Regions from separate parts of the Neisseria sp. HMSC15G01 genome, predicted to be linked through region 1. Evidence: predicted binding sites of a transcription regulator. Region 1 holds the regulator's gene; each other region holds the start of a gene.
What was found. The regulator FNR, encoded in region 1, switches genes on or off when oxygen is low (the NO sensors DNR and NnrR bind a similar motif). The targets are predictions, from matches to a motif close to TTGATNNNNATCAA.

Region 1 (5,735 bases):
GTTTGTACGCTGTCGTTGCTCAGGCGTTGAGCCAAAGAGTCCAAGTTTTCTTGAGCTTCAGGACGCAGGTTGTCTTTGTCGAAGCCGAACAGAGTTTTAGTAGACAGAGAAACAGTTTCATCAACATACTCAGGAGCTTGTTGTACAGGAGCAACTGCTTCGCGGTCACCACATTCAACACGGCCTTCGGTAGCTTTGTCGAAGTAGCTGTTTTTCCAGCATTCGCCGTAGTTGTTACGGACGATTTCTTGAGATTGGCTGCTTACGGTGTAACCGTGTTTGGTGTGCGCTTCGCTGGCCATAGCGGTGCCAGAGGCAACCAAGGCAACGAACAATGCGCTTAATTTCAGCTGTTTGGTCATTTTATTCCCTCATCAAATTGTTATGCGGCGGACTAGGAAAGCAACCGCTGCAAAGTACCAATATACAGGCCGCAGTATCAAAACAGCGGCAAATCGGATATATCAGGTTGCACTATAAAGAAGCGCAAGGCAAACTGTCAATACTCGATGCCTTCAAACAATCATGAAGTGCCTGCTTCCTAGTAGTTAATCATGCCGAAAAATCAATCTTGTGTCATTAATTTAGGGCAAAATCAGACAATTCACCTACCTAAAGTTGTACAAAAACAACAAAACCCCTTTCCCTCTTCTTTCCTGAATTTCCTGTTTTCATATCATTAAAAGATATTTTCATTAAAAACAACCATTTTCAAAACTCGGGGCAAAACTGGGCAAAATATGTTAAATTACATGCCGTTTGTCGCACAAAATCCACAATAACAACGTATTCGGTACTGCTACCATGAAACTGCAACAATTACGTTACGCCCTTGAAGTTTACCGGCACAATCTGAATGTCTCCGAGGCTGCCGATGCGCTTTTTACATCCCAGCCCGGCATTTCCAAACAAATCCGCCTGCTTGAAGAAGAATTGGGTATCCAAATTTTTATCCGCAGCGGCAAACGTGTGGTTTCCGTTTCGCAACCGGGCAAAGCCGTGTTAGATATTTCGGAACGAATTTTGCGTGATGTACAAAACATTAAAAATATCGGCAGCGAGTTTACCGATCACGACAGCGGCTCGCTGACCATCGCGACAACGCATACCCAGGCGCGTTATGCCTTGCCCACAATCGTTGCGGAATTTGTCAAAAACTACCCTAAAGTCAATTTGACCATCAAACAAGGCAGCCCTTCTGCCATTGCGCAAATGGTCAGCAGCGGCGAAGCGGATTTGGCAATTATTACCGAACGCATTGACGATCATCCCGAGTTGGGCAAACTGCCCTGCTATGAATGGAACCATGCCGTCATTGTTCCGCATGACCACCCTCTTTTGGACTGCCGCAATCCTTTAAGCCTTGAAGATTTGGCTTCTTTTCCGCTGGTTACTTACGAATTTGCTTTTAATTCCGGCAGCAGTATCGCGCGTACCTTTAATAAAGCGCATATCGAGCAACCTGATGTTGCCTTATCGGCTGCCGATACGGATGTATTGAAAACGTATGTACGCTTAGGCTTGGGCGTTGGTTTGATGGCCAAAATGGCGTACGATCCCGCGGTTGATCAAGATTTGCAGCTGATTGATGCGGCACACTTATTTGAACCGTCGCCCACTTGGATAGCCTTACGCTCGGATACTTACCTGCGCGGTTACGCGTATGACTTTATCCAGATGTTTGCACCGAAACTGACCAGAGAAGTAGTCGACCGCATTCTGTACACGCCGGTTGTTGAAGATTTTTCAATTTAAAATTTGACTATCACTTGCGCAACTTAACAATTATTCTTTAATTCTTGTTAAAAAGGCCGTCTGAAATATTTCAGACGGCCTCAGATTCAGATAGCGTGTGAACAACCGGAAACCATTTTCTTCAAAGTCGTCGCATCTAGGATTTTGATGTGCTTGTGTTCAACCGAAATCAAGCCTTCGTGATGGAATTTGGATAAGGTGCGGCTGACCGTTTCCAGTTTCAGCCCTAAATAGCTACCGATTTCCTCACGCGACATCCGCAAGATAAAATCATTGGCGGCAAAACCTCGTGAATAGAGACGCTGAGACAGATTGAGTAAAAATGCCGCCAATCGCTCTTCAGCGCGCATATTGCCCAAAAGCAGCATAACGCCCTGATCTCGAACAATTTCGCGACTCATCAAGCGGAAAAAGTGAGAGCGGAGGCTGGGAATATCCTGACCGAGTTCTTCAATATGTGTAAACGGAAGCTCGCATACCTCGCTGTCTTCCAAAGCCACAGCATCACAGCTGTGAATATGGGAACAAATCCCATCCATACCGATCAGCTCGCCCGACATAAAAAAGCCGGTTACCTGATCTCGTCCATCTTGGCTGGCGACTGTTGTCTTAAAGAAGCCCGCACGGATGGCAAACAAAGAGGTAAACGGCTCGCCGGCACGGAACAGGTATTCACCTTTTTTCAGACGGCGGCTTTGACGAATAACCGCATCTAATTGTGAAAATTCGTTAGGCATTAGTCCGACAGGCAAACACAGTTCTCGTAAAGAACATGTGGAACACAAGGTTTTCATTTGATGTGTTGCATTGTGTGTAGCCATAACGCACCTTTAATTTGCTTAATTCTCTCAACCCCTGATTAAGCCGAATAACTATTGACCCATGTCAAAGTCGGCATATCATTATGAGGCATTCTACCAAACTATCGAAATTTTGACTAAAATTTTCCCTAATTTCCTTACTTCATACTACAAGCCCCGACCATGAAAATCATCCCCATCTCAAATAACACCAACACAAACAATGAATTACCGGAATTTGATCGTGAATTAATTGCCAGTTTGCCATCAAGCGGTCCACGTTATACATCCTATCCGACCGCCGACCGCTTCCATGAAGGCTTTAAAGAAGCCGAATATATCCAAGCTTTAAACCTGCGCAACATGGGTGCGCTCAACAAACCCCTTTCGCTCTACATCCACATTCCCTTCTGCAATACCATCTGCTATTACTGCGGCTGCAATAAAATCATTACCAAAGACAAAAGCCGTGCCGATGCCTATATCCAATATCTGGAAAAAGAAATGGAGTTGCTGGCACCTCATTTAGGCGGAAGACACCAGCTCGCACAGCTCCACTTCGGTGGCGGTACGCCCACATTCCTGAGCGATGACCAACTCGAACGCGTCTTCGACATGATTCGTAAATACTTCCAGCTGATTCCCAACGGCGAATACTCCATCGAAATCGACCCGCGTAAAGTCAGCCGTGAAACCGTCCTCAAATTGGGCAAACTCGGTTTCAACCGCATGAGTGTCGGTATTCAAGACTTTGACCCTAAAGTACAGGAAGCCGTCAACCGCATTCAAAGCTACGAAGAAACCAAAGAAGTGATTGATGCCGCGCGTGAAGCCGGGTTTAAATCGGTCAGCGTCGATTTGATTTACGGCTTGCCGCACCAAAACACCGAAAGCATCAAAACCACCATCGATACAGTCTTATCCCTCGATCCCGACCGCCTTGCCCTCTACCACTACGCCCACCTGCCGCATATCTTCAAACCGCAACGCCGTATCGACACCAATGTCGTACCCGGCAGTGAAGAAAAACTCGATATGCTGCAATATTGCGTCCAAACCCTGACTGAGCGAGGCTACGTTTTCATCGGCATGGACCACTTTGCCAAACCTGACGACGAGCTCTCCATCGCACTCAAAGAAGGTTTCCTGCAACGAAATTTCCAAGGTTATTCCACCTATGCCGACTGCGACTTGGTGGCGATCGGCATGTCCTCTATCGGCAAAATCGGCAGCACCTACTCCCAAAACGAGCGCGATATCGATGCCTATTACGCCGCACTCGACGCCGGACACCTGCCGATTATGCGCGGCTACCAGCTCAATCAAGACGACATTTTGCGCCGCAACATCATTCAGGATTTGATGTGCCGCTTCTCGCTCGACTATCGGATTTACGAAAGCGTGTTCGGCATTCCGTTTAGCCGTTATTTTGCAGCGGAACTGGAAGATATGAAGCAACTGGAAACCCTCGGCCTGGTCCACCTCAAACCGCACGGCCTGACCGTTACGCCGAAGGGCCGTTTCCTGATCCGCAACATCGCCATGGTGTTCGACTACCATTTACGCCATAAAGAAACCAAAGCCAAATACTCGCAAACCGTATAAACACTTAGGCCGTCTGAACATATGTGCTATATTTCAGACGGCCTTTTTTCACATCAAAAGCAACACAAAATGGATCAACCCGATTTCTTCCCCATTCCCAGCCCCTGCATCGGCGTTTGCGAAGCCAATGCCAAAGGTTATTGCAAAGGCTGCCTGCGCAGCCGGGAAGAGCGCTTGTACTGGCTCCAGATGACCGATAGCCAAAAACATCAAGTCATGCACCTTCTATCCCTCAGGAAGGCCAAAATCCGCAACCGCAAACTGGAAAAAACCGAAACGGGCGAACATCCGGTTCAAAACCTGCTCGATTTCTAAATTGCCCTTGCCGACCGCACACCACAATAAGGAAAAACATGAAAAAACTGCTTGCCTGCCTGCTTGTACCATTGACCGCCCTTGCCCTGGGCGCCTGCAAACCCGCCGCAACTTCATCCGACAACAAACCCGCCGAACTCAACTGGCAGCAGCCTAAACTCACCAGCAATGTTTGGAAAATCAGCAAAGAAGGCCAACCCGATTCCTACCTGCTCGGCACCATCCATATGGGACGAACCAATCAAACCTTGTCTTCCGATGCAGTCAAACTGTTGCAATCCACCGCCCAACTGACGACAGAAGTTGACGCATTGCCGGACAGCAGCCCGGAAACGGCAAAAATGTATCAAAAATACTTCAAGGAAGTCATGAGTACCGAACCACTCAGCCGTAAGCTCGGCAAAGCAGATTTCCGTCTTTTACAAGAAATCTATTCGCAAAATGAAGAAAGCCGACCCATCACCCAAATTGCCGACAAACTCCATCCGTGGGCGGCATTCATTTTTGCCGGCAGTACATTTCCCCGAGGGTATAGCGCAGAAACCGGTGCAGATATGTTGCTGACCAACGCGGCCGCCGACATCAATAAGCTGCGTGGTTCATTAGAAAGTTTGGACGATGTTACCGCGATCTTCAAAGCTCAGCCTGAAGAAACCATGCTCAACTTTCTGAAAGCCAGTATTAAAACCTATAAAGAAGAAACCGAAGATGTCAAAAAACTCCATCAAGCCTATTCAGACGGCCGCTTTGAAGAACTCATCCCACTTTTGGAAGAAACCGAACAACGCACCCTCAAACTTGTTGATACCAAATACGCCAAAGCTATGTCCGATTGGCTGAAAAACGACCTTCTGATCCGTCGCAACTTGGCATGGCTGCCTGAAATCCGCAAGCAATCTGCCAAACAAAGTACCCTCTTTGCTGTCGGCATTGCCCATTTACCCAGCGAAAAAGGTCTAATCGAACTACTGCGTAAAGAAGGCTATCAAGTAACACCCGAACCCAAAGTCCTGATTTGGCAATAAATCCAATCAAACGACAAGGCCGTCTGAAAGTCTTTCTTTCAGACGGCCTTTATTTAATCTCTATTAAATGAAGCAGTAAGCAATATTGAGCGTAACAATCAATCGCCCAATGCCGCCACCATCACCGCTTTAATCGTGTGCATCCGGTTTTCTGCCTGATCAAACACGATGCTGGCTTCGCTTTCAAAAACTTCTTCCGTTACTTCCACACCATTCAGGCCGAATGTCTCATAAA
Region 2 (5,735 bases), on a different contig from region 1:
AGCCCGCTGACACGACCCACCATGACCGAACAAGACAAACGCTGGCAGATTCACCGCCATCTCGCCCAAGACACCGACGAGCGCCTGCAGCTGGTCCGCAATGCACCCAAACGCATCATGCTGATTGGTGCCGATGCCGACATCAGCCGCAGCCTGCTGGCCGCGCGTTATCCCGACGCCGTGTTTGAAGAATACGATCCGAATGCCGACTTTTTGAAAACCGCCGCTGCCGCGCGCAAAGGCGGTTTCTGGCAGAAGCTGACCGGCAAAACCATTCCGCAGCATTACCAAGCCCTGACCGCGCCGTTGCCCGAAGCATCCGCCGATATGTTGTGGGCCAATCTCAGCCTCAGCCGCGCCGACGATATTTTGCCGGTATTGAAAAACTGGGCCGTCGCTTTGAAAACCGACGGATTATTGTTTTTCACACACTTTGGCCGCGACAGCCTGAGCGAGCTGACAGGCCGTCTGAACCATGAAGGCATCGAATGCGAAGCGCCCACGCTGATTGATATGCACGACTTGGGCGATATGCTCGCCGACAACGGCTTTTACGATCCGGTAACCGACACGGCCAAGCTTGAGTTGAGCTATAAAAAAGCCGGAACGTTTTGGCAGGACATGGAAACCTTGGGATTGTGGAATGCGTTAAAGTTCAGCAATCCGCAAGCGGCCAAGGAATGTGTGGATAAGATTTTTGAAAACGAAGGCCGTCTGAACATCACGCTTGAAACCGTGTACGGCCATGCCGTGAAGAAATTGGTGTTGCCGCAAGGGGAGAATGTGGTGCAGTTTTTCCCGAAACGGCAGGGCTAGTTTGGCGGTTGTGCCGGTAGGGTTGACACCGCGATTGCGTGTTGTCGAATGCGGTTTGGCGTTTGTATTGATTGCCTGCGCTGTTTAATATGTATGAAAAGAAAAAGGCCGTCTGAAAAGTTTTCAGACGGCCTTTTGTTTGATTCCGAATTAAGCCTGTTTGGCAGCCCATTCGGCCGGAGTGGCGGCAACGGAAATCGACAGTGCGTGCAATTCGTTGCTTTCGAGTTGCGGCTTGAGGCCGTCTTTAATCAGGCGGTGGCGGGCGAGGCGGGCTTTGCCTTCAAATGAGGAGGAAACGATTACGGCGAAGAAGTGATGGCCGTCGCCTTCGACTTCGACGTGTTCGCAAGGGGTAACGCCTTCAATCAGGGTTTTGACTTGTTCGGATAAAAGCATGGTGGTTCCTTGGGAAATGGTTTGCTTGTAAAAGAGGGCATTATACCGAATCTTGATAAAAACAGGCCGTCTGAAAAACCAAACTTCGGATTTCAGACGGCCTCGGTCTTTTGAAGCGTCAAATGCTTATTCGTACACTTTCAGCAGCTCGACTTCAAAAATCAAAGTTGCGTGTGGAGGAATCACGCCGCCAGCACCGTGTGCGCCGTAGCCCATTTCGGAAGGAATGGTCAGCTTGCGTTTGCCGCCTTCTTTCATGCCGCCGAAGCCTTCGTCCCAACCTTTAATCACTTGGCCGACGCCCAGAGTGATGGTCAGCGGTTGACGGCGGTCGAGGCTGGAGTCGAATTTGGTACCGTCTTCCAACCAGCCGGTGTAATGTACGGTGATTTCTTTGCCTTTGACGGCTTCTTTGCCGTGGCCTTCTTGCAAGTCTTCAATAATCAGGCTCATGATGTTCCTTTCGGATGTATGGTGAAAATCGGCTCAAGATTACCATATTGTGTGGAATCGTGAAACAAATGCGCCCATATGGCCGGCAACAAAGAGGCCGTCTGAAACGGATTTTCAGACGGCCTTTGTTTTGTGCTAAACCTTATTTGTTGTCAGGTTGGGATTTGACATCGGTGGATACAGGCAGCTCAGGCATGGTTCGGGCAGACTCTGGAACATTGCCGGAGAGGGCTTTCAAGAAGGCAACGATGTTTTCAGTGTCTTCCGGAGCCAGGGTTTTACCCAATTGAGCTTTCGCCATGATGTTGACGGCTTTATCCAGTTCCCAAACGCTGCCGTTGTGGAAGTATGGGTAGGTGCGTTCGACGTTTCTCAAGCCGGGAACGCGGAAGAAGAATTCGTCTTCGGCTTTTTTGGTTACGTCCGCACGGCCTTTGTCGTGTTTAGGATCGTCGATGTGTTTCCAGTAAGGACCGTCCACCAAGCCGAATTTTTGGAACATGGTACCGCCCAAGTTGACGCCGTTGTGACAAGCGATACAGCCGTTGTCCATAAATGCGCGTACGCCTTTGCGTTCTTGTTCGCTCAGGGCAGATACGTTGCCTTTCAGGTAGTCGTCCCAACGGGTCGGGGTCAGCAGGGTACGTTCAAACGCGCCCAATGCGGTGGTGATGTTTTTTAAGGAAACCGCGCCGTCTTCAGGGAATGCGGCTTTGAATTTTTCTTGGTATTCAGGGATACCGGCGATTTTGGCGGCGGCATCGGCTTCGGTAGCGTTGGCCATTTCAACCGGGTTGAGCAATGGGCCGCCGGCTTGTTCTTCCACATCGGCTGCACGGCCGTCCCAGAATTGGCTGCCCAACAAGGCGGCATTCAGAGCAGTTGGGGAGTTACGGCCGCCGAATTGGCTTTTGTGGCCCGCGCTGGTCGGCATGTTGTCTACGCCGGCAGTTGCCAAGTTGTGGCAAGAGTTACAGCTGACGGTGTTGCCTTTGGACAGGCGGTTTTCGTACCAAAGTTGTTGGCCGAGTTTGACCTGTTCTTCGGTAAACGGACGAACTTTTTGCATTTCGGCTAAGTCAGGCAAAGGTTTGAACGTAGCTTGCGCGCGTTCCAACAGGGCTTTGTCTTCGGCAGAAACATCGGCAGAATTTTGAGGGGCCGAAACAGCGGCGGTGCTTGCGGCAGCATCGGCACCGCTCGCGGCAGAAGCTGCTTGAGGGGTTTCGGTTGTTTGAGCCGTTTTCTCGCCGCAGGCGGTCAGCGCGGCAGAAACGACCAAAGCCAAAGCGATTTGGTGGAGTTTTAAACGTGGCATAGGAGGGTTCCTTTGTTATGCGTTTGTTATGTCATGGATTGCTGATTGCACCAGCAATATGCCAACTATAAAAGATAAGGCGGTTTTAATTTTTGTTGTAAATCAACCTTTTAAATTTGATAAATTCTGAAAATATCACTGATAGGGAAATTTATACTATGGAACTTTTTTATTATTTATTTACAATTGCTTAGATAAATTAAGGCCGTCTGAAAAAATAAAATTCAGACGGCCTTATTCAGACGGCCTTTTAGTTTTTATTGATTACGTCCGTTATTTTATTTTAAAAAATCTTAATAAATATGGGGTTATTAAAAAATAAAAATAATTTGCGTTATTAAGCATAAAGCGTTATAAATGCGTTAACAAATGAACATTTCACTTTAGAGTTTTTTATGCTGATTGCTTTATTGATTATGCTGCGCGAGGGCATCGAAGCCGCCCTGATCGTCGGCATTGTTGCCAGTTTTTTGAAACAGTCGGGACACAGCGAGCTGATGCCGAAGGTTTGGCTGGGCGTGTTTTTGGCTTCGGTCATGTGTTTGGGTATTGGTTACGGCATTCATTCCGCTACCGGCGAGATTCCGCAAAAAGAACAGGAATTGGTGGTCGGCGCCATCGGCCTGGTGGCCGTGGCTATGCTGACGTACATGATTTTGTGGATGAAAAAGGCCGCGCGTTCGATGAAACAACATCTTCAGGATTCTGTTCAGTCGGCCTTGAACCGCGGCAGCGGCCAGGGGTGGGCCTTAGTCGGCATGGCGTTTTTGGCTGTGGCGCGCGAAGGTTTAGAGAGCGTGTTTTTCCTGCTTGCCGTGTTCCAGCAAAGCCCGACGTGGTCTATGCCGATAGGCGCGGTGTTGGGGCTGTTGGTGGCAGTTGTCATCGGTACGCTGATTTATCAGGGCGGTATGCGCCTGAACTTGGCGAAGTTTTTCCGTTGGACGGGCGCGTTTCTGATTGTGGTGGCGGCCGGTCTGCTGGCCGGTTCGTTTCGCGCGCTGCATGAGGCCGGCGTATGGAATGTGATGCAGGATATTGCTTTCGACACATCGAAATATTTGCATGAAGACAGCCCTTTAGGCGTGCTGCTCGGCGGTTTCTTCGGCTATACCGACCACCCAACCGAAGGCGAAGTCCTGATTTGGCTGCTGTATCTGGTTCCCGTCATGATTTGGTTTTTGCGCGGCAGTGCGCCAGCAAAAACGTTAACTAAATAAGAAGGAAGTAAAATGAAAAAATTCAATCTGACTGCTTTGTCTGTAATGCTGGCTCTGGGTTTGACCGCGTGTCAGCCGCCTGAAGCCGAAAAAGCCGCGCCTGCCGCTTCAGGCGCATCCGCTGCCGCCAATGCCGACGGTTCGGTCAATATCGGTGTGAACGATACTGCCTGCGAACCGATGGAATTGACCGTCCCCAGCGGCCAAGTCGTGTTCAACATTAAAAACGACAGCGGCCGCAAGCTGGAATGGGAAATCCTGAAAGGCGTGATGGTGGTGGACGAGCGTGAAAACATCGCCCCGGGTTTATCCGACAAAATGACCGTTACCCTACTGCCGGGCGAATACGAAATGACTTGCGGCCTGTTGACAAATCCGCGCGGTAAGCTGATTGTTACCGACAGCGGCTTCAAAGACACTGCCAACGAAGCGGATTTGGAAAAACTGTCCCAACCGCTCGCCGACTATAAAGCTTACGTTCAAGGCGAGGTTAAAGAGCTGGTGGCGAAAACCAAAACCTTTACCGAAGCCGTTAAAGCCGGCGACATTGAAAAGGCCAAATCCCTGTTTGCCGCCACCCGCGTCCATTACGAACGTATCGAACCGATTGCCGAGCTTTTCAGCGAACTCGACCCCGTCATCGATGCGCGTGAAGACGACTTCAAAGACGGTGCGAAAGATGCCGGATTTACCGGCTTCCACCGTATCGAACACGCCCTTTGGGTAGAAAAAGACGTATCCGGCGTGAAGGAAATTGCAGCCAAACTGATGACCGATGTCGAAGCACTGCAAAAAGAAATCGACGCATTGGCGTTTCCTCCGGGTAAGGTGGTCGGCGGCGCGTCCGAACTGATTGAAGAAGTGGCCGGCAGCAAAATCAGCGGCGAAGAAGACCGTTACAGCCATACCGACTTGAGCGACTTCCAAGCCAATGTGGAAGGCTCCAAAAAAATCGTTGATTTGTTCCGTCCGCTGATCGAAGCCAAAGACAAAGCGCTGTTGGAAAAAACTGATGCCAACTTCAAACAGGTTGAAGACATTTTGGCGAAATACAAAAAACAAGACGGCTTCGAGCTATACGACAAACTGAGCGAAGAAGACCGCAAAGCCCTGCAGGCGCCGATTAATGCCTTGGCAGAAGACTTGGCCAAACTGCGCGGCATTTTGGGTTTGAAATAAGATAACGCGTTTTCAGACGGCCTTTGGATATTGAAAGGCCGTCTGAATCTTATTGCCGCCCACACAAATATGTCTGAAAACCGACCTTACTTCACACGATTGCAATCTTTCCGTTCCCTGCCAAGGAGCAGACCATGAGCCAAAACAAACAACCGGCACAACCCGAAAAACGAACCCTTTTCAAAACTGCCCTTGCCGCCGGCGCCATCGGCGTTGCCGGTTATTTTGCCGGTAAAAAACAAGGCGAATCCGCCGCCGAGACCCAAAACAACCAACATTCCGAGCTGGCCTATCCGTGTTATGGCGAGCATCAGGCAGGCATCGTTACGCCACACCAGCTCTTCGGCATC
Region 3 (5,735 bases), on a different contig from region 1:
TTGACCAGTTTCAAGGTTTGCTCGAACTCGCGCTCGGTCTCGCCCGGGAAACCGACGATAAAGTCGGAGCTGAGGCACAAATCAGGACGGATGGCACGCAGTTTGCGGATGATGGATTTGTATTCCAAGGCGGTGTAGCCGCGTTTCATCGCGCTCAATACGCGGTCGGAACCGCTTTGAATCGGCAGGTGCAGATGGGAAACCAGCTTCGGCAGGTCGCGGTAGCACTCGATAATCGCGTCGGTAAATTCGCGCGGATGGCTGGTGGTAAAGCGCAGACGTTCGATGCCCGGGATTTCGTGGACGATGCGCAATAAAGTGGCAAAGTCGCAGATTTCGCCGTTTTCCATTTCGCCGCGATAGGCATTGACGTTTTGGCCTAAGAGGTTGATTTCTTTAACGCCTTGTTGCGCCAAACCGGCAATTTCAGTCAATACGTCGTTAAGTGGGCGGGAGAATTCTTCGCCGCGGGTGTAGGGGACGACGCAGTAAGAGCAGTATTTGGAGCAGCCTTCCATAATGGAAATGAATGCCGAACCGCCTTCTACGCGCGCAGGCGGCAGGTGGTCGAATTTCTCGATTTCGGGGAAGGAAATGTCGATTTGAGACAGGCCGGTGGTTTCTTTGTCGACGATGAGTTTGGGCAGGCGGTGCAGCGTTTGCGGGCCGAAAACCACGTCCACATACGGAGCGCGTTTGACGATGTTTTCGCCTTCTTGAGAGGCAACGCAGCCGGCAACGCCGATGATGAGGTCGGGATTTTTTTCTTTAAGCGGGCGTACGCGGCCCAAGTCGGAGAAGACTTTCTCTTGCGCTTTTTCACGCACGGAGCAGGTGTTGAACAAGATGATGTCGGCGTCGTCAGGTTGGGTAACCTGCTCGATACCGCCGTGTTCTTCGGCGAGGACGGACAGCATTTTTTCGCTGTCGTACTCGTTCATTTGGCACCCGAAGGTGCGGATAAATACTTTTTTCATGGTTTGTTTTGATTGATTTGCTTGTTGTAAAAGGGTTCAGACGGCCTGTGCAATACTCTGGCCGTCTGAAAAATTATTCTTCCGCCTTTTTCTGCTTTTTGGCGTGTTCGATGAACCTGTCGGCTTCGGCGTCGGTCAAAATCCAGATTTCGCGGACGAGGCGGCTCTCTTCGTTGTATTTGAACGCAACGGCTTTGCCGGTTTGATTCAGCAGGCGGCCCATGGGGATGAAACGGTCGTTTTCATCGTGGATTTTGGTAAAGCGGGTGATTTGCAGTTTGGCTGCGTTGCCGTCCACAATGCCCAAGGTCAGCAGGCGCGTCCAAGAAAAACCGCCTTTGCTGACTTTCAGATAAGGCAGATCGACAGTTTTTAAAACGGCCACGTCCATATCATCAGGCAGGCTGCGTTGTGCATGGACGAGGGAGGACGCCAAAAGGGCGAGGCTGAGTATGAGTCCGCGTAACATGATGCTTTTCTTTTATTGTTTCAATAGGTCGCGGATTATAGCACAAGCAGGAAAAATGTGGATAGAGTGTTTGTTTTTAAAGAATAATTTTGATTTTGCGCCCGATTCTTATTTTGAAGCTTGGGCCGTCTGAAAAGGATTTGGTGTTAAAATGGCTCCGATTTGATTTTCAGACGACCTCTTACGAAAGAATTGACCATGAACCGTAATGAAAGCTTGTTCAATCGCGCCAAAGCCATTATTCCCGGCGGCGTGAACTCTCCTGTGCGCGCATTCGGCAGCGTCGGCGGTGTGCCGCGCTTTATCAAAAAGGCAGAAGGCGCGTATGTTTGGGACGAAAACGGCACGCGTTATACCGACTATGTCGGCTCTTGGGGCCCTGCGATTGTCGGCCATGCCCATCCTGAAGTCATTGATGCCGTGCGCGAAGCAGCATTGGGCGGTTTGTCGTTTGGTGCGCCGACTGAAGGCGAAATTGTCATTGCCGAAGAAATCGCCAAAATCATGCCGTCCGTCGAGCAGCTGCGCCTTGTCAGCTCCGGCACGGAAGCAACGATGACCGCCATCCGTCTGGCACGCGGTTTTACCGGCCGCGACAAAATCATCAAGTTTGAAGGCTGCTACCACGGCCATTCCGACAGCCTGTTGGTGAAAGCAGGCAGCGGCCTGCTGACGTTTGGCAATCCTTCTTCCGCCGGTGTGCCTGCCGACTTTACCAAACATACTTTGGTACTCGAGTACAACAATATCGCCCAACTGGAAGAAGCCTTTGCCCAAAGCGGCAATGACATTGCCTGTGTGATTTTGGAGCCTTTTGTCGGCAATATGAATCTGGTTAGGCCGTCTGAAGCCTTTGTCAAAGCCTTGCGCGAATTAACTGAAAAACACGGTACCGTGTTGATTTACGACGAAGTGATGACCGGCTTCCGTGTGGCGCTGGGCGGTGCGCAATCTTTGCACGGCATCAAACCTGATTTGACCACCATGGGCAAAGTGATCGGCGGCGGTATGCCTTTGGCGGCGTTTGGCGGCCGTAAAGACATTATGGAATATATTTCCCCATTGGGCGGCGTGTATCAGGCAGGTACATTGTCCGGCAATCCGATTGCGGTTGCCGCCGGTTTGAAAACGCTGGAAATCATTCAGCGCGAAGGCTTCTATGAAAACCTGACTGCCCTGACCCAACGCCTTGCCAACGGTATTGCCGATGCGGCTAAAGCACATGGTGTTGAATTTACGGCGGATAGCGTGGGCGGTATGTTTGGTTTGTATTTTGCCAGCCATACGCCGCAAAACTATGCCGACATGGCGCGTTCCAATATCGACGGTTTCAAACATTTCTTCCATGGTATGCTCGACCGCAATGTCGCATTCGGCCCGTCAGCTTACGAAGCCGGTTTTGTTTCCGCCGCGCATACGCCTGAGTTGATTGACGAAACCATTGCTGTGGCACACGAAGTGTTCAAAGAAATGGTGAAATAAAAGTTGAAGCTGTAATGTGAAATGAAAAAAGGCCGTCTGAAAAATATTCAGACGGCCTTTCGCTATTTTAAATAAATGCTTGATTATGCTTCTTCGGCTTTGCTGCGGATAATCAGCAGAGGCAGGTGGCTTTGACGCATTACGGTTTCGGCGAAGCTGCCCATCAGCAGGTGCATCAGGCCGGTGCGGCCGTGTGTGCCGAGTACCAGCAGGTCTGCACCGTTGTTGTCGGCGTAGTCAACCAAGTCTTGCGCCATTTCGCGCGCGCCTTTGTTGGCAACCAACAGGTGTTTCACGATGTTTTCAACGCCGCTTTCACGCGCTGTTTTTTCTGCGAAATCCAAAACTTCGTTGCCTTGGGCCACTGCGGCGGCTTCGTAGCTTTCGTGTTGCAGGAATTCAGGAGCCAAAGCCATGTATTCGGCAGGGTTGGCAACGTGAACCAAAGTCAGTTGGGCTTTGTTGAGGCTTGCCAGTTCGGCGGCGTGTTTCAATGCATTGAGGGAGGTCTCGCTACCGTCAACGGCTACAACCAGATGTTTGTACATATTTATTCTCCTTTTGCGCCGAGTAGCGGCACTTTCGTTTAATATGAAATCAGAACTTGTCTGAATGTGAAACGATTATAAACTCTTTCGGGCGGGTACAACAGCCCATCTGCTTTCAAGTATAATGTCAGTCCGATTCGCCTGTGGCGTTTTTCATTAATTTATTGATATATCACAAGGTTACTTATGCAGGACGCCGCTTTTCTTTCTTCGCGCCGCTTTGGCGGCATTGCCAGACTTTACGGAGACGAAGCACTGGTGCGCTTTTCGCGTGCGCATGTGTGCGTGGTCGGTGTCGGCGGCGTCGGCTCGTGGGCGGTGGAAGCTTTGGCGAGGAGTGGTATCGGTCGTTTAACGCTGATTGATTTGGACAACGTTGCCGAGTCCAATGTTAACCGTCAGTTGCACGCTTTGACCGATGATTTCGGTAAGGCAAAAGTTACCGCTTTGCGCGAACGCATTGACCAAATCAATCCGCAATGCGAAGTGACGGAAATTGAAGATTTTGTGACCGAAGACAATCTGGACGAGCTTTTCAGACGGCCTTTTGACTTCGTCATCGACGCCATTGACCAAATCCGTGTCAAAGCGGCGATGGCGGCGTATTTCGTGCAACATAAGCAACCGTTTATTATCAGCGGCGGTGCGGGCGGACAGAAAAATCCGGCTTTGATCCAAACCGCCGATTTGAGCCGCGTCACCCACGATCCGCTGCTTTCCAATTTGCGCTACACCTTGCGCAAACGCTACGGCTTCAGCCGCGATACCAAAGAAAAAATGCGCGTGCCTTGCGTTTATTCAATCGAGAATATTACGCCGCCGCAATCCGGCGAAGCGTGTTCGAGCGATGCCGCACCGCAAGGTTTGTCCTGCGCGGGCTACGGCGCGAGTATGCTGGTAACGGCTTCGTTTGGATTGTATTGTGCACAGGCTGCGGTGGAGCATATCGCGGGGCGGAAGTGAGGGGTAGAGGAAGATGGTTAAGAACCGATTTTTTAAAGCCTACTTTATCGCCAGCCTGATTTATGCGGTATGGTTCGGCGTATTGATGTATGCTGTCGATCCGATGTTTCTCGATGTGATGGAATGCAATACGCTGCCGGGCGATTATTTGTGTGTGCAAAGCGGTTATAACCGCCCGTTCACCACTTTTCTTTATCCGTTTCTGTCCGTCGTGATATTCAGCCTTTTACACGCCGGTATCATGAAATGGCGCAAACGCCGTTCGGTTAAAATGATTTGGCTTTTGGTCGGCTGCGAAAGTTTGCTGTTGTTGGCTTTGATGGTGGCGATGCTTGCGAGGGATGGTTTTGTGTTTTCTCGCGATATTGGCTCGGTACTGACGGGTACGGTTTTCGCCAGCCTGCCGCTGTTGGGTATGGCCTTGGCCCAGACCTTTGCCGTCGCCATTGTTTCTTTGCAAATCAATCGTAAAAACCGCTGATTTTTATATTAAAAACGGGTTGTCCTTGTTTCAGACGGCCTTTTGTTGATGAAACTTCTTACTAAACTTAAAAAGAAAAAGACCCTTTAACCATGCCTTCAGAACACCTTATTTCTTCCACTGCCGCAACGCCGTCTGAACATACCGTTGCGTGGGTGTTCGGTCAGCCTGTTACCGATGTGCCGCAGGATTTGTTTATTCCGCCTGATGCGTTGAAGGTGGTATTGAGCAGCTTCCAAGGGCCGTTGGATTTGCTGCTGTACCTTATCCGCAAGCAAAATATCGATGTCCTCGATATTCCGATGGTGAAGATTACTGAGCAGTATCTGCACTATATTGCCCAAATGGAAGCGTATCAGTTTGATTTGGCGGCAGAATACCTGCTGATGGCGGCGATGTTGATTGAAATTAAATCGCGCCTGCTGTTGCCGCGTCCTGAAGAAGTTGAGGATGAAGAGGCGGATCCGCGTGCCGAGCTGGTGCGCCGTCTGTTGGCTTACGAACAAATGAAACTGGCGGCTCAGGGCTTGGACGCATTACCGCGTGCCGGACGTGATTTTGCTTGGGCGTATTTGCCGCTGGAAATTGCGGTCGAAGCGAAGTTGCCGGAAGTGTACGTTGCCGATTTGACGCAGGCTTGGTTGGGTATTTTGTCGCGTGCCAAGCATACGTGCAGTCATGAAGTGGTGCGGGAAACCATTTCTGTTCGTGCGCAGATGACAGCGATTTTGCGTCGTTTGAACGAAAGCGGTATCAGCAAGTTCAGCGATTTGTTTAAACCGGAGCAGGGCGCGACATATGTGGTGGTCAATTTT
Region 4 (5,735 bases), on a different contig from region 1:
AAACCATCTGTGGATAACGGAATAACTTTCTTTAAAACCAATTTGATAGTCGCTTTTTATCTTTGAGGCCAACCCCAACTGAATGCCGGAATAAAAAAGGATAGAATCTTAGTTCTTCTATTTTTCTGTGGATAAAACCCAAATTACCCACTTCAATTTCACATGCTATTGTGGATAATTAAAATTTTGAAATTCACACCCGCAAAACATCCATATTGGCAAATACTATTAAAAATGATGGCTTGTTTTTTCCTTTTTAACGTATCATTTGCCCATCAGACTTTTTAAAAGGAAGCAATTATGCTGCAACGGACTTTAGCCAAATCAGTAAGCGTTACCGGCGTTGGCCTGCATTCGGGCGAAAGGGTCGCTCTGACTTTGCATCCTGCCGAAGAAAACAGCGGTATTTCGTTCCGCCGTACCGATTTAAGTGGGGAAATGGGCGAAATAATCAAATTGAATCCTTATTTGATCAACGATACCCGCCTCTCTTCAACCATCGTTACCGATAAAGGCGTACGCATCGGCACGATTGAACACATTATGTCGGCTCTGTCTGCCTATGGCATCGACAATGCCTTGATTGAATTGAACGCGCCTGAAATTCCGATTATGGACGGCTCCAGCCTGCCGTTTATTTACCTATTACAAGATGCAGGCGTTGTCGATCAAAAAGCCCAAAAACGTTTTCTAAAAATCCTCAAACCCGTTGAAATCAAAGAAACCGGAAAATGGGTGCGCTTTACGCCTTATGACGGCTTTAAAGTTACTTTAACCATCGAATTTGATCATCCCGTATTCAACCGAAGCGCACCTACTTTCGAGATTGATTTTGCAGGAAAATCCTATATCGATGAGATTGCCCGTGCCCGTACCTTCGGCTTTATGCACGAAGTGGAAATGATGCGCGCCCACAATCTCGGACTGGGCGGCAATTTGAACAACGCCATCGTGATTGACGACATGGATGTTTTGAATCCGGAAGGTTTGCGCTATCCCGATGAATTTGTCCGCCACAAAATCCTTGATGCGATTGGCGATTTATACATTGTCGGCCATCCGATTATCGGCGCATTTGAAGGTTACAAATCAGGCCATGCCATCAATAATGCGCTGTTGCGTGCCGTTTTGGCAGATGAAACCGCTTACGAATGGGTTGAGTTTGCCGATGACGAAGATTTGCCCACCGCTTTTCACGAGTTGCCGGCAGCCTGATAGAAAATAGATAAAGCAGTCCAATGAAAAGGCCGTCTGAACCTTTCAGACGGCCTAAATCATGTCATTTTCCACAAGTAATTATCCACATATTCATCCTTTTTATCTTATTGAAAAATAAAAACATTAAAATTTAGCGTTATTCTTATACACATCTTATCCATATTTTTTCCTAAACTAAAAGGCCGTCTGAACAACTAGGTTTCAGACGGCCTTTGCATGTCAAACCGACAATATCAATCGCCCATGACCTTGCCTTCACGGCGCGGGTCGGCGCCGCCGAGCAAACTGTCTTTGCCGATCACAATGCCTTGCACGCCGGAATTCAAATCGCGGATTTGGACTTTGTAGCCCAATTTTTCCAACGCAGCCGCTTTATCCGCAGCCGCTGTTTTATCCTCGATTTCATACTGGCTGCCGCGATTGAGCATATTCGGCAGTGAAATTGCCGTCTGAATGTCCATACCCCAATCGATATGCGCCACCAGCGTTTTAGCGACAAAACCGATAATGCGGCTGCCACCCGGCGAACCGACCGCCATATAAGGTTTTCCGTCTTTCATCACAATGGTCGGCGCCATCGAAGAACGCGGACGTTTTCCACCGGCAACGCTGTTTGCCACCGTTTTACCGTCCTCTCCGACAGGATTGAAGGCAAAATCGGTTAATTCGTTGTTGAGCAGATAACCGTTTGCCATCAGCCCCGAACCGAACGCGTTTTCAATCGAAGTCGTCATCGACACGACATTGCCGTCTTTATCCACAACCACCAAATGGCTAGTAGACGGTAGCTCGACCGCCATGCCCTGCGCGTATACCTTGCCGAACTGACCTGCCTGAATAGTTTCCAATGCCTTGTCAGCTTTGCGGATTTCTTCGGCACGCGGTTTCAAATAAGCCTGAGAAATCATGGCGCGGGTCGGAACGTTCACAAACGCAGGATCGCCGACATAATAATCACGGTCGGCAAAAGCAATCCGCGACGCATCGCCTATCCAGCGCCAACTGTGAATATTTTCCGATCCCAACGCCCTCATATCCTGATTTTGTAAGACGCCCAAAATCTCACCCAAAGCAATCGCGCCCGAACTTGGCGCGCCCATGCCGCAAACTTCATATTCACGATACGGCGCGCAAACCGGCTTACGCTCGATAACTTGATAGTTTTTCAAATCCGCCATGCTGATTTTGCCAGGATTATCCACAGCACCGGTAACGGCACGAACAATATTCTGCGCCTGCATTCCCTGATAAAACGGCGCACTGCCTTTTTCCGCCAACAGGCGTACGGAACGCGCAAATTCAGGGTTTTTCAAAACCGTTCCCGAAGCCAAAGGTTTGCCGTCAGGCAGGAAGTAAGCGGCGGTTTGCGGATAACGTTGCAAGGGTTCCAAATTTTGTTCGATGGATTTCGCCATACGCGGAGAAACGGCAAAACCTTGTTCCGCCAAAGTAATCGGTTTCTCAAACAAACTTGCCCAGGGCAATTTGCCGTAACGCTTGTGGACATCTTCCAGCAGCTTCGGAATTCCCGGCACACCGACCGAACGGCCGCCGACCACTGCTTTCATAAAGCCCATCGGTTTGCCGTTTTCATCCAAGAAAAGTTCCGGCGTTGCCGCTTTCGGCGCCGTTTCTCGGGCATCAAACGTCGTCAGCTTTTTCGCCTTATTGTCCCAATACACCAAAAACGCACCGCCGCCCAATCCGGAAGACTGCGGCTCAACCAGTCCCAAAGTTGTCTGCATGGCAATCATCGCATCTATCGCACTGCCGCCGCGCTTCAAAATTTCATAACCGGCTTCAGTTGCCAGCGGATTGGCAGACGCCGCCATATAATGCTTGGCGCGGATTAATTTCTGCTCCGTCAGCCCTGTTCCTTGCTCCGGCGCATGGTTATCCACAGATACAGAGGGCAGGGAAACTTGAGGCTTTTGAACCGGCTGTTGCGCACAAGCGGCCAAAATCAAAACGGATAACAGGTTAATACTAAAGGAAAACTTCATATGCACACCCTTATTGAAATATTTTCAGACGGCCTTTTCCCAGCTTAAATAAAAGGAAATATGAAAATAACTTGAAATAAAAAACCATTTGACTATTTCTCTAGTCAATCAGTTCCAATTGGAGAAGTATAAAACAGGCTAAGATTGTGCACAGGCAAAAAGTTACCCACAGAATAAAGCAGTAGGAAATTTTTATCCACATCTGCAAACAAGGCCGACAATACTTTATCCTCATCAAAAAATATCAGCTAAGTATTTGAAAAATTTTTGTAATCAAAGTTATCAACAAGCTGTGTCTGCACTCAATATCATCTTCTATTTATTATTTAAAATCTTATTTATAGTTTGTTTTCCCAAAGGCCGTCTGAAACGTAAAGGCATCTTTTCAAAAAATTAAAAAGTTAAGGATTGTTAAAAAGTTGTAAATCAGCTAGAGTTACGGTTGATAAATTAAATTAATAATGGAGCTTCCATCAATGAAAGGCGATATCGGCGTCATCGGCTTGGCCGTTATGGGTCAAAATTTGATTTTGAATATGAACGATCGCGGTTTCAAAGTCGTGGCGTACAACCGGACCACCGCTAAAGTAGACGATTTTCTCAACGGCGCAGCTAAAGGTACCAACATTATCGGTGCCTATTCATTGCAAGATTTAGTGGATAAACTGGAAAAACCGCGCAAAATCATGATGATGGTTCGCGCTGGCTCTGTTGTTGACGATTTTATCGAACAACTCGTTCCGCTTTTGGACGAAGGCGACATCATTATTGACGGCGGTAATGCCAACTATCCTGATTCCACCCGCCGTACACACGAGCTGGCCGCGAAAGGCATCCGCTTTATCGGCGCGGGCGTATCCGGTGGCGAAGAAGGCGCGCGTCACGGCCCGTCCATCATGCCCGGCGGCGACGAAGCCGCATGGCCCGCCGTCAAACCTATCTTCCAAGCCATTGCCGCCAAAACCCCGCAAGGCGAACCCTGCTGCGACTGGGTCGGCCGCGACGGCGCAGGCCATTTCGTCAAAATGGTGCACAACGGCATCGAATACGGTGATATGCAGTTGATTTGCGAAGCGTACCAATTCATGAAAGACGGTTTGGGCCTGTCTTATGATGAAATGCACCAAATCTTCAACAAGTGGAACAAAACCGAACTGGATTCTTATCTGATTGAAATTACTGCCGCGATTTTGGGTTACAGAGATGAAAACGGCGAACCTTTGGTCGAAAAAATCCTTGATACCGCAGGTCAAAAAGGCACAGGCAAATGGACCGGTATCAATGCCCTCGATTTGGGTATCCCGTTGACCCTGATTTCCGAAGCCGTGTTTGCACGTTGCGTGTCCGCGTTTAAAGACCAACGCGCCCAAGCAAACAGCCTGTTTGGCAAAACCATCAGCCCCGTCGAAGGCGACAAAGCCACATGGGTGGATGCTTTGCGCCAAGCCCTGTTGGCATCCAAAATCATTTCTTATGCACAAGGCTTTATGCTGATCCGCGAAGCCAGCGAAAACAACGATTGGGCATTGAATTACGGCAATACTGCCCTCTTGTGGCGCGAAGGCTGCATCATCCGCAGCGCGTTCTTGGGCAACATCCGTGACGCATACGAAGCCAATCCTGATTTGGTATTCTTGGGTTCCGATCCTTATTTCAAAGGCGTGTTGGAAACCTGTCTGCCTGCATGGCGTAAAGTGGTGGCCAAAGCGATTGAGTACGGTATTCCGATGCCTTGCATGGCTTCCGCCATTACCTTCCTTGACGGCTACACTTCCGAGCGTCTGCCGGCCAACCTGCTGCAAGCGCAACGCGACTACTTCGGCGCGCACACTTACGAGCGTACCGACAAACCGCGCGGCGAGTTCTTCCATACCAACTGGACAGGCAAGGGCGGCGATACCGCTTCAACCACATACGATATTTAATTTGCCTGAGCAAACAAAAGGCCGTCTGAGTATTTCAGACGGCCTTTTTATAGGGTTATCCACAATGAAGAATGAAACGATTTAACCTATTTTATAGATAACTTTATGAAATAAATAAGAATTAATAAAGGCCGTCTGAATATTTCAGACGGCCTTTAAAATTGTTCACAACCTTATCAACAGGTTTTCCATAGATTAAACCAGATTTTGCGGATTACCGGCCACAAAGTGGTTGATATTGTCTAAAAGGATGTCAAACAGGCGGTTGGCGGCCTCTTGGCTTGCCCATGCAATGTGTGGCGTGACGATGAGGTTGGGCAGTCGGGCTTTCAGCAGAGGGTTGCCGTCGCGCGGCGGCTCTTGTGTCAATACGTCAAAACCTGCTCCGCCGATTTGGCCGTATTTCAACGCCGCAACCAAAGCGGCTTCATCAACCAAGCCGCCGCGTCCGCAGTTGATGAGGATGGCGCCGGGTTTCATTTGCTGCAATTCAGCTTCGCCTATCATATTGGCCGTTTGCGGCGTGAGCGGACAATTAAGCGATACGACATCGGCGGAGCGGATGGCTTCGTCAAAGGAAACATAACCG

Region 2: a site for FNR is predicted at 3,079-3,092, ahead of HMPREF3139_RS08225 (cytochrome-c peroxidase). Genes of this name have one in related genera too.
Region 3: a site for FNR is predicted at 3,641-3,654, ahead of HMPREF3139_RS02780 (universal stress protein). Genes of this name have one in related genera too.
Region 4: a site for FNR is predicted at 3,446-3,459, ahead of gnd (decarboxylating NADP(+)-dependent phosphogluconate dehydrogenase). Genes of this name have one in related genera too.

Annotation. Positions count from the first base shown of each region.
Region 1 is NZ_KV792657.1:48,521-54,255, reverse strand. Features, by position in the region: gene HMPREF3139_RS02165 (OmpA family protein) at 1-362, opposite strand, end outside; gene HMPREF3139_RS02160 (CysB family HTH-type transcriptional regulator) at 805-1,755, shown strand; gene fnr (fumarate/nitrate reduction transcriptional regulator Fnr) at 1,842-2,576, opposite strand; gene hemN (oxygen-independent coproporphyrinogen III oxidase) at 2,739-4,160, shown strand; gene HMPREF3139_RS02145 (DUF1289 domain-containing protein) at 4,230-4,475, shown strand; gene HMPREF3139_RS02140 (TraB/GumN family protein) at 4,514-5,500, shown strand; gene argF (ornithine carbamoyltransferase) at 5,599-5,735, opposite strand, start outside.
Region 2 is NZ_KV792687.1:42,538-48,272, forward strand. Features, by position in the region: gene HMPREF3139_RS08210 (class I SAM-dependent methyltransferase) at 22-816, shown strand; gene HMPREF3139_RS08215 (BolA family protein) at 967-1,215, opposite strand; gene HMPREF3139_RS08220 (FKBP-type peptidyl-prolyl cis-trans isomerase) at 1,342-1,671, opposite strand; gene HMPREF3139_RS08225 (cytochrome-c peroxidase) at 1,811-2,986, opposite strand; gene efeU (iron uptake transporter permease EfeU) at 3,382-4,206, shown strand; gene efeO (iron uptake system protein EfeO) at 4,219-5,385, shown strand; gene efeB (iron uptake transporter deferrochelatase/peroxidase subunit) at 5,520-5,735, shown strand, end outside.
Region 3 is NZ_KV792669.1:18,704-24,438, reverse strand. Features, by position in the region: gene miaB (tRNA (N6-isopentenyl adenosine(37)-C2)-methylthiotransferase MiaB) at 1-977, opposite strand, end outside; gene HMPREF3139_RS02790 (hypothetical protein) at 1,051-1,446, opposite strand; gene hemL (glutamate-1-semialdehyde 2,1-aminomutase) at 1,645-2,928, shown strand; gene HMPREF3139_RS02780 (universal stress protein) at 3,012-3,476, opposite strand; gene HMPREF3139_RS02775 (tRNA threonylcarbamoyladenosine dehydratase) at 3,663-4,439, shown strand; gene HMPREF3139_RS02770 (hypothetical protein) at 4,453-4,920, shown strand; gene HMPREF3139_RS02765 (segregation and condensation protein A) at 5,013-5,735, shown strand, end outside.
Region 4 is NZ_KV792687.1:21,272-27,006, forward strand. Features, by position in the region: gene lpxC (UDP-3-O-acyl-N-acetylglucosamine deacetylase) at 301-1,215, shown strand; gene ggt (gamma-glutamyltransferase) at 1,452-3,221, opposite strand; gene gnd (decarboxylating NADP(+)-dependent phosphogluconate dehydrogenase) at 3,698-5,146, shown strand; gene HMPREF3139_RS08115 (D-2-hydroxyacid dehydrogenase) at 5,342-5,735, opposite strand, start outside.